4 regions of the Exiguobacterium sp. GL_137 genome follow, and region 1 is predicted to be linked to each of the others. Evidence: riboswitches for the same ligand, from Rfam matches in the RefSeq annotation. Region 1 holds a riboswitch; each other region holds the start of a gene.
The links. Region 1 has a riboswitch for S-adenosylmethionine ahead of metK (methionine adenosyltransferase). Riboswitches for the same ligand answer to the same signal wherever they lie in the genome.
Positions count from the first base shown of each region.

Region 2: another riboswitch for S-adenosylmethionine. It lies ahead of AC3IRK_RS15415 (amino acid permease); the one in region 1 lies ahead of metK (methionine adenosyltransferase).
Region 3: another riboswitch for S-adenosylmethionine. It lies ahead of AC3IRK_RS13195 (methionine ABC transporter ATP-binding protein); the one in region 1 lies ahead of metK (methionine adenosyltransferase).
Region 4: another riboswitch for S-adenosylmethionine. It lies ahead of AC3IRK_RS14595 (Na+/H+ antiporter NhaC family protein); the one in region 1 lies ahead of metK (methionine adenosyltransferase).

Region 1 is NZ_CM174406.1:2,273,737-2,277,344, reverse strand. Features, by position in the region: gene pckA (phosphoenolpyruvate carboxykinase (ATP)) at 1-658, opposite strand, end outside; SAM riboswitch class I at 891-1,017, shown strand; gene metK (methionine adenosyltransferase) at 1,145-2,353, shown strand; gene AC3IRK_RS11930 (GNAT family N-acetyltransferase) at 2,491-2,976, shown strand; gene AC3IRK_RS11925 (alpha/beta fold hydrolase) at 3,060-3,608, shown strand, end outside.
Region 2 is NZ_CM174406.1:2,964,344-2,967,951, reverse strand. Features, by position in the region: gene AC3IRK_RS15420 (polysaccharide pyruvyl transferase family protein) at 1-1,142, shown strand, start outside; SAM riboswitch class I at 1,252-1,353, shown strand; gene AC3IRK_RS15415 (amino acid permease) at 1,438-2,838, shown strand; gene mmuM (homocysteine S-methyltransferase) at 2,813-3,608, shown strand, end outside.
Region 3 is NZ_CM174406.1:2,521,245-2,524,852, forward strand. Features, by position in the region: gene AC3IRK_RS13185 (alpha-glucosidase) at 1-586, opposite strand, end outside; gene AC3IRK_RS13190 (aminotransferase class I/II-fold pyridoxal phosphate-dependent enzyme) at 750-1,937, shown strand; SAM riboswitch class I at 2,000-2,103, shown strand; gene AC3IRK_RS13195 (methionine ABC transporter ATP-binding protein) at 2,187-3,200, shown strand; gene AC3IRK_RS13200 (methionine ABC transporter permease) at 3,190-3,608, shown strand, end outside.
Region 4 is NZ_CM174406.1:2,798,318-2,801,925, reverse strand. Features, by position in the region: gene AC3IRK_RS14600 (hypothetical protein) at 157-357, shown strand; gene AC3IRK_RS14595 (Na+/H+ antiporter NhaC family protein) at 401-1,708, opposite strand; SAM riboswitch class I at 1,787-1,890, opposite strand; gene AC3IRK_RS14590 (metal ABC transporter solute-binding protein, Zn/Mn family) at 1,959-2,921, opposite strand; gene AC3IRK_RS14585 (alpha/beta hydrolase fold domain-containing protein) at 3,100-3,608, shown strand, end outside.

The DNA.
Region 1 (3,608 bases):
GTCCAACATTGGCGGAACAGTGCATCGACAACACTTCTTGTTGTGGTAAGAGATAGTTCATGACCGAGAAAATTGATTTTTTAATTTCTCCGGCGTACTCTGTACCACCGATCAAGACAATACGGTGTTCGAAAGACATCGCGATGAATGTCTCCGAGTTTGTCCCGTCGACCGCCGGATCCGCTTTAAAATGTGGTGCGTAGACGACCGTAAATGGTTCAAAGGCCGCAACCGTAGGATATTCGCGTAAGAATAGCTGTTTCGCAAACAAATTATGCCAAGCATATTCGGTTACGACGCGCACTGGAAGGGTGAAATGCGTATCGGCACCAGCAGCAGCTTCTGTGTAGTAAAGTTGATCTGCTTCGTTCATATAACGAAGAACTTTTTGTAACAGTTGCTCGAATTTGTCCGATTCCATTGGTTGATTGACATGACCCCAATCGATATGCATCTCACACGATTGATCACGGACGATGAACTTGTCTTTCGGTGAACGACCTGTAAATTTCCCCGTTTCTACAGACAAAGCACCATTTTCTGCAAGAACTCCTTCTTTGTTGCGAATCGCATGTTCGACTAGTTCAGCAACTGACAGTTGTTTGAACACATGCTCCTTCTTGAGTAGCTCTTCGATATTCAGGACCGTCATCGGCATCCTGACCCCACCTTTCCCCTACGTTGGTTTTAGCTCTACTATTAGTATGACACATTTATTATATATGACATACTAATGATAGGGCAATCATTTTCCTGCGCTGATTTCTATTTATCTGGAAACGCTTTCAGCATTAACAGTTTAACATCTCTTCCGAAATTTTTCGACTAGAAATTAAAACGTTGCTTGACAGAGTGAGCACAAGTTTATATCATGTAATTCGTAACGGATACTCTTATTCTGAGCAGGTGGAGGGAACAAGGCCCGAAGAAACCCGGCAACCGTCTTATATTAATTTCATCATTAATGTAGGAAAAGGTGCTCTCCTGAAGCGAAGTAAACACTTCGAACGATAAGAGGGTAAAGGAAGAACGCACAACCTTTCCCTGACCATTTTTGGACATGGAAAGGTTTTTTTCATTTTACCGTCCCACTCAACTAGGGGAAATGAGTACACCGTCAAATTCTTTTTTGGGAGGGTCAAACATGACAAACCTTAATCGCCGACTATTTACGTCGGAATCAGTAACTGAAGGTCACCCGGATAAAATCTGTGACCAGATTTCGGATTCAATTTTGGATGCAATTCTTGCAGCCGATCCAAACGCACGTGTTGCGGCAGAAACTTCTGTCACGACAGGACTCGTATTAGTAGCTGGAGAAATCACGACATCAACTTACGTGGATATCCCGAAAGTCGTTCGTGAAACTATTCGTGAAATCGGCTATACACGCGCTAAATACGGTTTCGATGCAGACACTTGTGCTGTATTGACATCAATCGATGAGCAGTCAGCAGACATCGCTCTCGGTGTGGACCAAGCGCTTGAAGCACGCGAAGGAAACATGTCCGATGAAGAAATCGATGCGATCGGAGCAGGAGACCAAGGTCTGATGTTCGGTTATGCAACGAAAGAAACACCGGAACTCATGCCACTTCCAATCTCGCTTTCACACAAACTGGCTCGTCGTTTGGCAGAGGTCCGCAAAACGGGGCAACTCGATTACCTCCGTCCGGATGGTAAAACGCAAGTTACGGTTGAATACAACGAGAACAATGAACCTGTTCGCGTCGATACAATCGTCATCTCGACACAACATGCAGAAGAAGTGACGCTTGAGCAAATTCAAGCTGATCTGAAAGAACATGTCATCGCACCGGTCATCCCGGCAGAGTACATCGATGCAGACACAAAATTCTTCATCAACCCGACTGGTCGTTTCGTCATCGGCGGACCACAAGGAGATGCAGGGTTGACAGGTCGTAAAATCATCGTTGATACGTATGGCGGATATGCACGTCACGGCGGTGGAGCGTTCTCTGGTAAAGATCCAACGAAAGTCGACCGTTCAGCTGCTTACGCAGCACGTTATGTCGCGAAAAACCTGGTTGCATCTGGTCTTGCGGACAAAGCAGAAGTTCAACTTGCTTACGCAATCGGTGTGGCGCACCCGGTTTCAATCGCAGTCGATACGTTCGGTACAGGAAAACTTCCTGAAGCGCAACTCGTTGAATTAATCGCAGAAAACTTTGATCTCCGTCCTGCAGGGATCATCAAGATGCTTGATCTCCGCCGTCCGATTTATCGTCAGACAGCAGCTTATGGTCACTTCGGTCGTACAGACATCGAATTACCATGGGAGCAAACAGATAAAGCCGCTACTCTTGAAGAGCAGGCAAAACGTTTCGCATAATCCTGAGTTCAGAAACTCCCTTTTAAGGGTGTTTCTGAACTTTTTTTGTTTCTCCGGAACTTTGCAGGGAAACGACTGAAATTTCTAGAAAAGGGTAAAAGAACATGAGCCTGTAAAAGGAAAAGGGGGATTTCGGTATGGAGATACGCGAAGCAGTTCCGGCTGATGCAGCACGCATTCATGATATTGCGCTCACGTCCTGGATGGACACATATGAGGAAATCTATTCAGAGCGTTCGAAAGCCCATTTCGTACAAGAAGCGTACCCGCAGGAAGAAGTGGTCCGAGCAATCCGGACAGCGGAAGAAGCACGTGGAGAATACTTCAATGTCGGACTGATCGACGGGGAAATCGTCGGTTTTATCCACGCCATCGATGTGGATGGAACGTGGGAAATCGTCCGGCTGTATGTCTTGCCGAAATACCAGCAAAACGGAATCGGACGCCGGCTGATCCGCGAACTGGAATTGCAAGGGGCGTCTCCGATTGAAGTGTATGTTGAATCCCGAAACTATAAAGCCCGTCACTTTTTGACTTCATACGGATTTAAGGAAATCAGCGAGACGACAGAGGAAGTCTTCGGACAGGTGGAACCTGTGACGCGACTACAACGTATATATTAAAGAAACGGAATCCGACTTAAGGCGGTTTGGCTGAAGTCGGATTTGTTGCATACTAAACAGATATCGAATGAAGAGGTGAGTTTGTGGTAGAACAACCAACCGGAGTGATCGTTCTTGTATATCCACTCCAATTACGTGCCCGGCCAAGTGAAGCACTGATTCGTGTCTTAGAGCACGAATATGAGGTCCTCTTGGTCGACGCACCCCGTCGTGTATCGTTTGAAGAACATCAACAGTTATTAAAAGAAGCACTACGCGAAGCCGGTAAGCGGAAATTACCGATTCATATCATTGCCTGCAGTATGGGAGCGCTTGTCGTCAACCGACTGCTTCAAGAATATGAGTTGCCGATGGCGAGCCTGACGTTTATCTCGCCGTTATTTGATTGGCACAATTCCAAGCAATTGGGAGGCGTCAAACAAGTCTTCGCGAGTGCCTTCGACCGGTTCCGTCCGGATGCTCCGCTTGGGACATTACCGTTCGGACAAAATAATGAGGATGCTGCTCGTCTCGGTGAACTGACGTACGCTGAATATCGTGAGATTGAAGAAGAAATTGTCATCCATGATGAAGAACGTAAGAAACTGCCGCGGGTCCAACTCGCTTGTTTTTATGCGCCGGACGATCAGTTT
Region 2 (3,608 bases), 690 kb from region 1:
CAAAATTGATTAAAAAACTAAAGATTCCGGTCGTCGTCATCGGTGTCGGTTTACGCGCACCGTTTGAAGCGAATTTAAACGACGGTTTCTCATTTGATGAAGACGTTAAAGCGTTTGTCAGCGCAGTTCTTGAGCGCTCAAGCATGCTTGGACTTCGCGGCGAAATCACATCAAAATATTTGACGCGTCTTGGTTTCCGCGAAGGAATCGATCACAAAGTCATCGGTTGCCCATCGATGTATGCGTTTGGTCGTGATTTGAAAATTCGTGAAACGAATATCACAAAAGATTCAATGATCGGTGTCAACTCGTCACGTCTTGCACCGCAAAACGTCCTTAACTTCATCACACGCGGAATGGAAGAGTACCCGAACCACTACTTCATCCCGCAATGGATGAAAGAGTTGCGTTTGACGTACACAGGAACACATCCGATTGCTGACTTATCCGTCACGAACTATCCGGTCAAGATGTCGGATCCGACTTACATGAACGACCGTGTCCGCTTCTTCTTAAACGCGCAGACATGGATCGACTTCTTGAAAGAAGCTGACTTCAGCTTCGGAGCACGTCTTCACGGTAACATCACGGCAACACTTGCCGGAACGCCAAGTATTCTGATTCCGAAAGATGCACGGATGCGCGAATTAACGGATTATCACCAATTGACACACATTTGGGCAAATGACATCACAGACAGCACACGCTTGTCGGATGTGATTGAGTCGGCTGACTTCCAGAGTCCGACACGTGTTCAAGCACGTAACTTTGATAACTTCGTGGAATTCCTGAATACAAATGATCTAGAACACATCTACAAAGAAACGAACTATCCGGAGAACGTTCCGTTTGATCGTGAAATGGCCAAAGCAGAGTTGCTTCCGGTCGTTAAACCGATCACAGGAATCAGTATCGAAGAAGCTGTTTCACGTTTTGAATCATACTTCCCAGCAGAAGAACAAAAAATCGTGGCAGCTCAAAAACGCGATAAAGCGAAAATGGCTGAAAAAGATAAGAAAATCAAATCACTTCAAGGCAAGTTGAACAGTCAAACAAAAGAAATGAAGCATCAACAAGGCACATTGAACCGGAAAGCGGTTCGCATGGCATTGAAGACAGCTGATTTGTTTGCGAAGAAATAAGCGACAGACGTCTTATACCGTTTTGGTGTAAGGCGTTTTTTTTTACATGATAAATTCTGAATTGTGTTGACAATTCAAAACAGGGTTGGTACTGTTATGAAAAATTACATTCTTATCCAGAGAGGTGGAGGGACTGGCCCTTTGAAGCCTCAGCAACAGGTCGAAAGATACTGTGCTAATTCCTGCGGGTGTTGTACCCGATCGATAAGCTTCCTTTGATTGTCGACCGACGCACCCATGCATGTGGGTGCGTTTTTTTTTAGTTTAACGAGAAAAAGAGGAGTGTGGAGGAGCAATGAAAGAAGGAACGTTTCGGCGGAAAATGGAATCCCGGCATATCGTCATGTTGTCACTCGGAGGTGTCATCGGGACCGGATTATTTTTAAGTACAGGCTATACGCTCGAGCAGGCCGGTCGGGTCGGCACGATTTTATCTTACCTGGTCGGAGCGCTGGCGGTTTATCTGGTAATGCTTTGTCTAGGGGAGCTGGCGGTACATATGCCGGAGACGGGTGCCTTTCACAGCTACGCGACGAAATATATTGGATCCGGAACAGGCTATACCGTCGCCTGGCTTTACTGGCTGACTTGGACGGTCGCGCTCGGTTCGGAATTTACGGCAGCCGGTTTATTGATGCAACGCTGGTTTCCGGATGTTCCGGTCTGGCTGTTCAGTGCTTTATTCGTCGTCATGATTTTAGGCATCAATGTCTTGACGGTCCGCTTGTTCGCGGAAGTTGAATTTTGGTTTTCTGCCGTCAAGGTGCTGACGATTTTAGTGTTCATCGTCTTAGGAACAGCAGCAATCGTCGGATTCTTGCCCCTCGCGGACGGCTCACAAGCACCGCTTCTCGCTCCGTTGACGGAGGGGGGCCTGTTTCCGAACGGAGCGTTCGCGATCTTGATGACGATGCTTGCCGTTAACTTTGCCTATTCCGGAACAGAGTTAATCGGGATTGCAGCAGGTGAGGCGGTCGATCCGAAACGGACGGTTCCTCTCGCCATTCGAACAACAGTCTTCCGGCTCGTCTTATTTTTTGTCGGGACGATCATTGTTCTTGCGATTCTGTTACCAAATGATTCAAAAGGAGTGCTTGAAAGTCCATTCGTTGCTGTGTTTGAACGGATCGGTCTTCCGTTTGCAGCAGACATCATGAACTTCGTCATCCTGACCGCGATTTTGTCAGCAGCGAACTCGGGTCTGTACGCCGCATCACGGATGCTCTGGTCTTTATCCGATCAACGGATGATTACGCCGTACTTTTCTAAATTAAATGCGAGCGGAGTGCCGATACGTGCCGTTCTCTTCAGTATGCTCGGTGGTCTGCTTGCCCTGTTCTCCAGCGTCTATGCACCGGGTTCCGTCTACATTGCGCTTGTCTCGATCTCGGGACTGGCAGTCGTCGTTGTCTGGATGAGTATCAGCGCCTCACAGTTCATGTTCCGCAAGCGCTATCTGCAAGAGGGGCATGATCTAAACGATTTGGTTTACCGGACGCCCTGGTATCCGTTTGTACCGATTCTGTCGTTTTTAATGTGTTTGGCTTCATTGATCGGAATCGCCTTTGATCCGACGCAACGGGTCGCCCTCTATTTCGGGGTTCCGTTTATCGCGGTCTGTTACATCGTTCATCATCTGACAAAAACATCATGGAAACGGAGTGTGGAAGATGTCAAAGAACAACAATCCAGTTGAACGACTGTTAAAAGAAAAACCCTATATTTTATTGGACGGAGCACTGGCGACGGAACTTGAACGCCATGGGAGAAATCTCGATGATCCGCTTTGGTCGGCCCGTGTACTGCTTGAAGAACCGGAACAGATTCACCGCGTCCATGCGGATTATTTTAAAATCGGGGCGGATTGTGCCATCACGTCCAGCTACCAAGCGAGTGTCGCCGGCTTCAGCAGCCGGGGGATTAAAGAAGAGGAAGCGATTGAACTGATGAAACAAACGGTCTATCTGGCACAGCAGGCGCGTGCGGAAACCGGACCGGCAGCGGATCACGCTTTGATTGCGGGATCGATTGGTCCTTACGGTGCCTATCTTTCGGACGGATCCGAATACATCGGTCATTACGGAGTCGACGATGCGCAACTTGAAGCTTTCCACCGTCCTCGTCTGGAAGCGTTAATCGCGGCAGGTGCGGACGTGTTGGCATTTGAGACGATTCCCTCCTTGCAGGAAGCCGAAGTGCTGTTCCGGCTGCTCGAAGAATTTCCGGATCAGTCGGCCTGGCTTGCCTTTTCCCTGCGTGACGCAACACACATCAGTGAAGGAACATCGTTGAGTGAGTGTATCAAGGCATTAGGGGAGCACCCGCAACTGGCGGCAATCGGCGCGAACTGTTTTCCGGCATCGATTGCGACAGAGTTCATCACGACATTAAAACAACTGACCGATGTACCGATTATCGTCTATCCGAATTCCGGTGAGCAGTATGATCCGGTCAGTAAGACCTGGT
Region 3 (3,608 bases), 250 kb from region 1:
AGCCGTCGATTCCTTTCTCGGCCCACCACCGCATCATCGTATACACAGCCTGCCGGACTGCAGGATGTTCCCAGTTCAAGTCCGGTTGCTCCGATGCAAAGGAATGGAAGTAATACTGCTGGCGTGTCTCATCCCACGTCCAAGGGCTCGGCGCAAAATACGACCGCCAATTGTTCGGCGGTGTTCCTTTGACCCCGTCCCGCCAAATGTACCAATCGGCTTTCTCGTTTGTCCGACTGCTGCGGGATTCTTTAAACCACGTGTGTTGATCACTCGTATGATTGACGACCAAATCAAGAATCAGTTTCAGTCCCCGTTCATGGGCGGACGCAATCAGTTCTTCCAGATCCGACATCGTTCCCGCCTTCGGCATAATCGAGTAATAATCCGAAATGTCGTATCCGTTATCGACATCCGGTGATGTATAACAGGGATTTAACCAGATGACATCGACACCAAGGGAAGCGATGTAATCGAGTTTTTCAATTACTCCGCGTAAATCGCCCATCCCGTCTCCGTTCGAATCTTTAAAACTGCGCCAATACACTTGATAGACAACGGCTTCTTTCCACCAGGCCCGATTCATCCCATCAGCTCCTTTGTGATTCAATCGTATTCTAGTTCAGTGTATCAAAAACACGAAAGCCATCGGTTCTTTTTCCCAATTATCAGCAATTATTAAAAAACTCTTTTCTTTTTTCTGAAAATTCGTTATCCTTGACGACAATACCCAACAAGGAGGAAGACAGATGAAACATTTCGCCCCATCGATTGCGATTGATCGGTTACCCGCTCCGGTCTTCGCCGAGCTCGCCCAGCGGATCGGTGCCGTCAAGGCTGCTGGTCATGACGTCATCACGCTTGGTCAGGGAACACCGGATCAGACGACACCCGTACATATTCTGGATGCCTTGAAAGAAGCAATCAATGACGCTTCAAACCTCCAGTACCCGCCATTTCGCGGACACGATTTCCTCAAACAGGCTGTCGCGGATTTTTATCAGTCAGAGTTTGGCGTAAACATCGATCCGGCCTCTGAAGTCGCCATTTTGCTCGGCAGCAAAGCCGGTATCGTCGCTTTACCGCAAACGATCGTCAATCCCGGTGAAGGTGTCATTGTTCCTGATCCCGGATACCCGGATTACTTATCCGGCGCCGCCCTTGCCGGAGCTTACCCGATCACATTGCCGCTCCTTGCGGAAAATGCTTTTTTACCTGACTACACGTTACTTGATACGACAGATGTCGAACGGGCCCGGATGTTGTTCCTCAACTACCCGAGCAATCCGACCGGGGCGACGGCAACAGCGGAAGCCTTCGAGCAAACGGTTTCCTTCGCTGATGCGAACGACATTTGCGTCGTCCACGACCTCGCCTACGGCGGAATCAGCTTCGACGGTCCGACCCGCAGTTTCCTCCAGACGGAAGGCGCAAAAGACGTCGGAATCGAACTGTTTTCATTATCGAAACGTTTTAACATGTCCGGTTTCCGAATCGCCTTCGCCATCGGGAATCCGTCCGTCATCGCAAGTATCGAGACGTACCAGGAACACTTATACGTCAGTGCTTTCACACCGATTCAACAGGCAGCAACCGTCGCTCTTTCAAGCGATCAGACGTGTGTCCGCGAACTGAGCGCTCTGTATGAAGCGCGGCGTGATGCCTTGTTCGGCAAGTTACAGGAAATCAGTTGGGACGGACCGATCCCGGGCGGTTCGTTCTTCGTCTGGTTGCCGGTCCCGTCCGGCTACACGTCCCAAAGCTTTACCGATCACCTGCTCGACGAAGCGCATGTCGCCGTTACACCGGGACATTTCTTCGGCGAATACGGGGAAGGTTACGTCCGGATCAGCCTGATTGCTGACGCCGAACGACTCGTCGAAGCAGCTGAACGGATTGGTCAATTGAATCTGTTTCGCCAGACCGTTGCGGAATAATTCTGAAAAAACGTTTGACAAATGGGAATGATTTCCGTTACAGTAAGTCCCAACAGCATATCTACTTATCGAGAGCGACCGAGGGATTAGGCCCAACGACGTCCGGCAACCACCTTTAAGGAACGGTGCCACATCCTACAGAATGTTTCATTCTGAGAGATAAGTTACGAAATCTTACACTTCGTCGCTTTTTTCTGGTTGCTCTTAACTGGAAAAAGGCGATTTTTTTGTATAGGGAGGAAACGACAGATGATTGAATTTAAAGGGATCACTAAACGGTTCGTTCGTGACCGGACACCCATTTTTGCCTTACGTGACGTCAATTTAACGATTCAGCAAGGTGAAATCTTTGGCATCATCGGTGAATCCGGTGCCGGAAAAAGCACCCTGCTCCGTCTGATCAACGGACTGGAGACACCGACACAAGGAACGGTTAAAGTATCGGGCACTAATCTGTCCGGCCTCTCCAAAGGCAGCTTACGTGAACTGCGTTTGAACATCGGGATGATCTTTCAACACTTCCAATTGATTCAATCCCGGAACGTCGCCGATAATATCGCCTTCGCCTTAAAGGCTGCCGGCGTCAAACGGACTGACTTCCCGCAACGGATCAAAGAGCTCGTCTCCCTGGTCGGACTCGAAGGCTTCGAGACGAATTTCCCGAGTCAGCTCAGCGGCGGTCAAAAGCAACGGGTCGGGATTGCCCGCGCCCTTGCGAATAATCCGAGTGTCCTGTTATGTGACGAAGCGACGTCCGCTCTTGATCCGGTCACGACGCTGCAAATTCTCGAACTGCTGAAAGACTTGAATGAACGGCTTGGCCTGACGATCATTCTCATTACCCATGAAATCGATGTCGTCAAACAGATTTGTCACCGGGTTGCCGTCATGGCGCAAGGTGAAGTCGTTGAAGTCGCCCGTACATACGACCTGTTCAGTCAGCCGGCACATGATGTCACGAAACATTATGTCGATACGGCACTCCAGATCGAGTTACCGGAACGGATCTTGCGAACGACACCGGGAAAAATTATCCGCCTGCAATTCACAGGTGAAAAGACCGGTGAAAGTACGTTATCGGAAGCAATTAAACAGTTTGATATTTCCGTCAGCATCCTCCACGGTAAGGTCGACTATATCCAGAACGTCGCTTTCGGAGTGCTGATTGTCAGTTTGACCGGTCCGACCCTTCACGTGAACCGCTCCTTGACGTGGCTCGAAGAACAACTTCACACGCTTGAGGTGATCCAGGATGTGGCTTGAACGGATTGAAACCATGTTACCGGATCTTGCGAAAGCGTTAGCGGAAACGGCTTTGATGGTCGGAATCTCACTCGGCTTCGCCCTCATCATCGGGATTCCACTCGGGATCTTACTGTTCATCACGGACCGGGGACTATTTTTCCAAAACGTCGTCGTTCGCAGCATCTTGGACTTTTTCGTTAATATCGTCCGTTCGTTACCGTTCATCATCCTGCTCGTCGCGTTGATTCCGCTGACACAACTGTTACTCGATAATACAATTGGACCGACTGCTGCTTCCGTCAGCCTGAGTGTCGCCGCCATTCCGTTTCTCGCCCGACTGGTCGAGACATCGCTCCGTGAGATTCCACCGGGATTAATCGAAGCAGCAGAAGCCTGTGGTGCGACACCGTTTCGGATCATCATCAG
Region 4 (3,608 bases), 520 kb from region 1:
TGTATACTCCTCCTTTAATGAAACGAGAATATGGAATTGCTCGTTTAGTTTAGCATGAACAAGCAAGAACGTCCGTTTCAACGCTCAAGGGAGGAAAAAGCCGGTTAGAAAGCGAAAAGAGGAGGGTAAATCTATAAAGGAAACGAGGTGTATTTTATGAAACGATCTGTTAAAAACGTACCAAAAGGTGTTTGGGCCGGCCTTGCAGCCCTGTTAGGGACACAAGCGACATGTTTGTTCCTTGGTGCACGGAAGACAGGACGAAATCCGTGGGTCTGGGGAGGCGCAGGACTGATTCAGTTCCCGCTTCCGGCGATTGCGTATTTCATTCTCAACCGCCAAGACCAGAAAAAATAAGTCAAAACAAGACCTATCGCAAAAGCGACGGGTCTTGTATTTTTTACGAAACATTTTTTTTACGCACATCAGCTGTTTTTCGACGCGGGAAGCCGAAGACGATGGCAAGAGATCCGCAAACGAAAAGCAGGAACGGATAAAACAGATAGGGAATCAGTTCCGGGGAAGCCGTTTTCGTTAATTCCGCTGCAATCAGCAACTGGGCTCCGTACGGGATGATTCCTTGGATACCGCACGAGAAGATATCGAGGATACTGGCGGATTTCTTCCGATCAATATCATACGTATCGGCGATTTCCGCAGCGAGTGGTCCGGCGACAAGAATCGAAATCGTATTGTTCGCTGTCGCAAGATTCGTTGCACTGACGAGTGCCGCCATACTGAATTCCGCGCCGCGGCGTTGTGAGATTTTCCGCGTCAGGGTTTCTTTCAGATAAGCAATCCCGCCGTTAAAGGTGATCAGGCTGACGAGTCCGCCCATTAATAACGTCAAGATCGAAATTTCTGCCATCCCCATCAATCCTTCAGACATCGACAGGACGAAGCCGCTTAAGCCGAAGCTTCCGTCCATCATACCGATGATACCCGTCAAAACGGTTCCGCCGACTAAGACGAGGATGACGTTGACACCAAACAAGGCGAGGACGATGACAGACAGATACGGAATCAATTTATAAAACTCAAACGCTTTTGCTTCGACGACGTCTCCTGTACCTGAGACGAAAGCCAAGATGATGACCGTCAGGATTGCTGCCGGCAAGACGATCATGAAGTTGGTTCTGAATTTGTCGCGCATATTGGTTTTTTGCGTCCGGACTGCTGCGATCGTTGTATCGGAAATGAATGACAGGTTATCACCGAACATTGCACCGCCGACGACAGCTGCCGCGGCAATCGCAACATTGACACCTGTTGCTTCATGAATTCCGAGAGCAATCGGGGCAAGTGCGGCAATCGTACCGGTCGAAGTCCCCATCGCCATCGAGATGAAAGCAGCGATGATAAACAATCCACTCATTAAAAGAGAAGGCGGTAAAAATGTCAGCGACGCGTTGACGGTCGCTTCGATGGCGCCAATCGCATCGGCCGTTCCGGAAAAGGCACCGGCAAGTAAGAAAATAAAGACCATGATCATGATGTCCGGATTTCCGGCACCCGTTGCAATCCGTTCCACGGTTTGATTGATGCTGCCTTTCGTTGTGACCGCCGCAAAAATCAAGGCAATCAAAGCCGCAATCAGAATCGGGAATTTGTAGAAATCATCGTAAAAAATACCGGCACCGATAAAAAGAACTAAAAAGACAAGTAACGGTAGAAGTGCCCATTTGTTCGGTATAATCGTCTCGTTCATAAAACCACTCCTTTTCTACAAGTACAAAAAAAGACTCCTTCGCAAGAAAGAAGGAGGTCTTTACTGAAAAAGACGCTCTTCTTATCTCTCAAGCCGCAGCTTGCTGGATTTGGCACAGTACGATTTAATCGTCCGCTGCCGAAACATCATCGGGCCAGTCCCTCCGTCTCTCGCGATAAAAAGAAGTCATTTGATTGTCTGAAATACGTTTTCTACCGTAACGTATCTTTTACTGCATGTCAACACTACTTCACTGAAGTGCTTGTTTGAGCGTCGTCACATTTTCATTCATCAAGTCAAAATACGAGGCATTCTGCTGTTCTTTCGTGACGGACTCCAGGTTGTGGATCGTAATCGCTTCGGCTCCGATTTCCTGTTGGATGACGCGGGCGACTTTAGGAGAAACCGTCTCCTCGAAAGCGATATACTTCAAGTCATGCAATTTGGCTTCTTTGACGAGAGCGGCCAGTTGCTTTTGGGAAGGCTCGTCCGACGGAGAGATGCCGGCAATCGGCAATTGCGAGAAACCGTATCGTTCGGCTAAATATCCGTAAGCGGCATGCGTGACGAGCAATTCTTTTTTCGAGCCCTTATCGACAGCCTGTTGCAGATTTTGATCGAGCTCATCTGCCTGCGTATCAAATTCAGCCAGGTTTTTTTCAAACGTCGCTTTTTTATCCGGTACTTCTTTTGCCAGTGCCGTCGAAATCGATTGGGCCATCATTTTGGCATTGTTCGGATCGAGCCAGACATGGGGATCGTATTTGCCGTGATCATGTTCTTCTTCCGCGTGTTCGTCAGCATGATCATCGTGTCCTTCATGTTCGTGAAGCGTGGCGTTGGCTTCGAGTAAGTCGATTCCTGTGCTTGTCTCGACAAAACGGACATCGTTGCCTTTCAGACTGGCTTTGATTTTTTTCGAATACGGTTCAAGCGTCGTACCGGTTAAGAGGAACAGATCGCCTTGTGCGATTTCTGTCAGTTGTTTAGACGTCGGCTCGTACGAGTGCGGATCGGCACCGGGAGGGACAATCATCTTGACGTCGATATCTGTTCCGCCAATTTCCTTGGCGATTGCCGCAGTAGCGAATGTCGATGTATACACCCGAAGCTTTTGATCGGTCGCATCTTGATTGGATTCGGAAGAACCGCAGGCAGCAAGAAAAGCAGCGCTGGCAAAGGCGACCGTGAAAGCTGAAAGTAATTTTTTCATATGAATAAACCCTCCAAAAATTATTAAAACGTAATTATTCCGATTTGAACCTTTTCACTATAACGAATCCAAAACGAAGCGTCAAGTATAAGTCGGGGAAGACGTTCGGCTTCTAAATAAATCGGGTAGATGACTAATAAGAGATCAGAAATCGAGAGTAAGCTTTGGAGGTGATGAGGTGAAACGGGAAACTGCTTGGCTGATGGGAGGGGCGGCAATTTTAACGACAGCCGCAGCCGGAGCGAGCATCTGGAACAACTATGGTGCTTTATTACGATGGACGGAACCGGCGCTTCCACTGTCGGAAGTCCAACTCGCACCCCGGACGATTTTGTTTAAAACCGTTAATCAGAAAGAACTAAAGTTGGATTTATATTATCCGCCGGGTGATGGTCCTTTCCCGGTCGCGATTTATGCGCACGGGGGAGCCTTCGTCAGAGGGAACCGGGATGACGTCTTTTGTTTTACGCCAATCGTCGAGCGTTTCCTGGAACTCGGCATCGCCGTTTGCAGTATCGATTATCGCTTGTTTGAGGACGGCAGTTATTTTCCGGATAATCTGGAAGACGTTCGGGATGCACTTTGTTTCTTAAATCAGGAAGCCGACGATTTACGGATTATGCGGGGACGCATGGTGTTGTGGGGAGACTCAGCCGGTGCCGCGTTAATGCTGACGACGGCACTTGC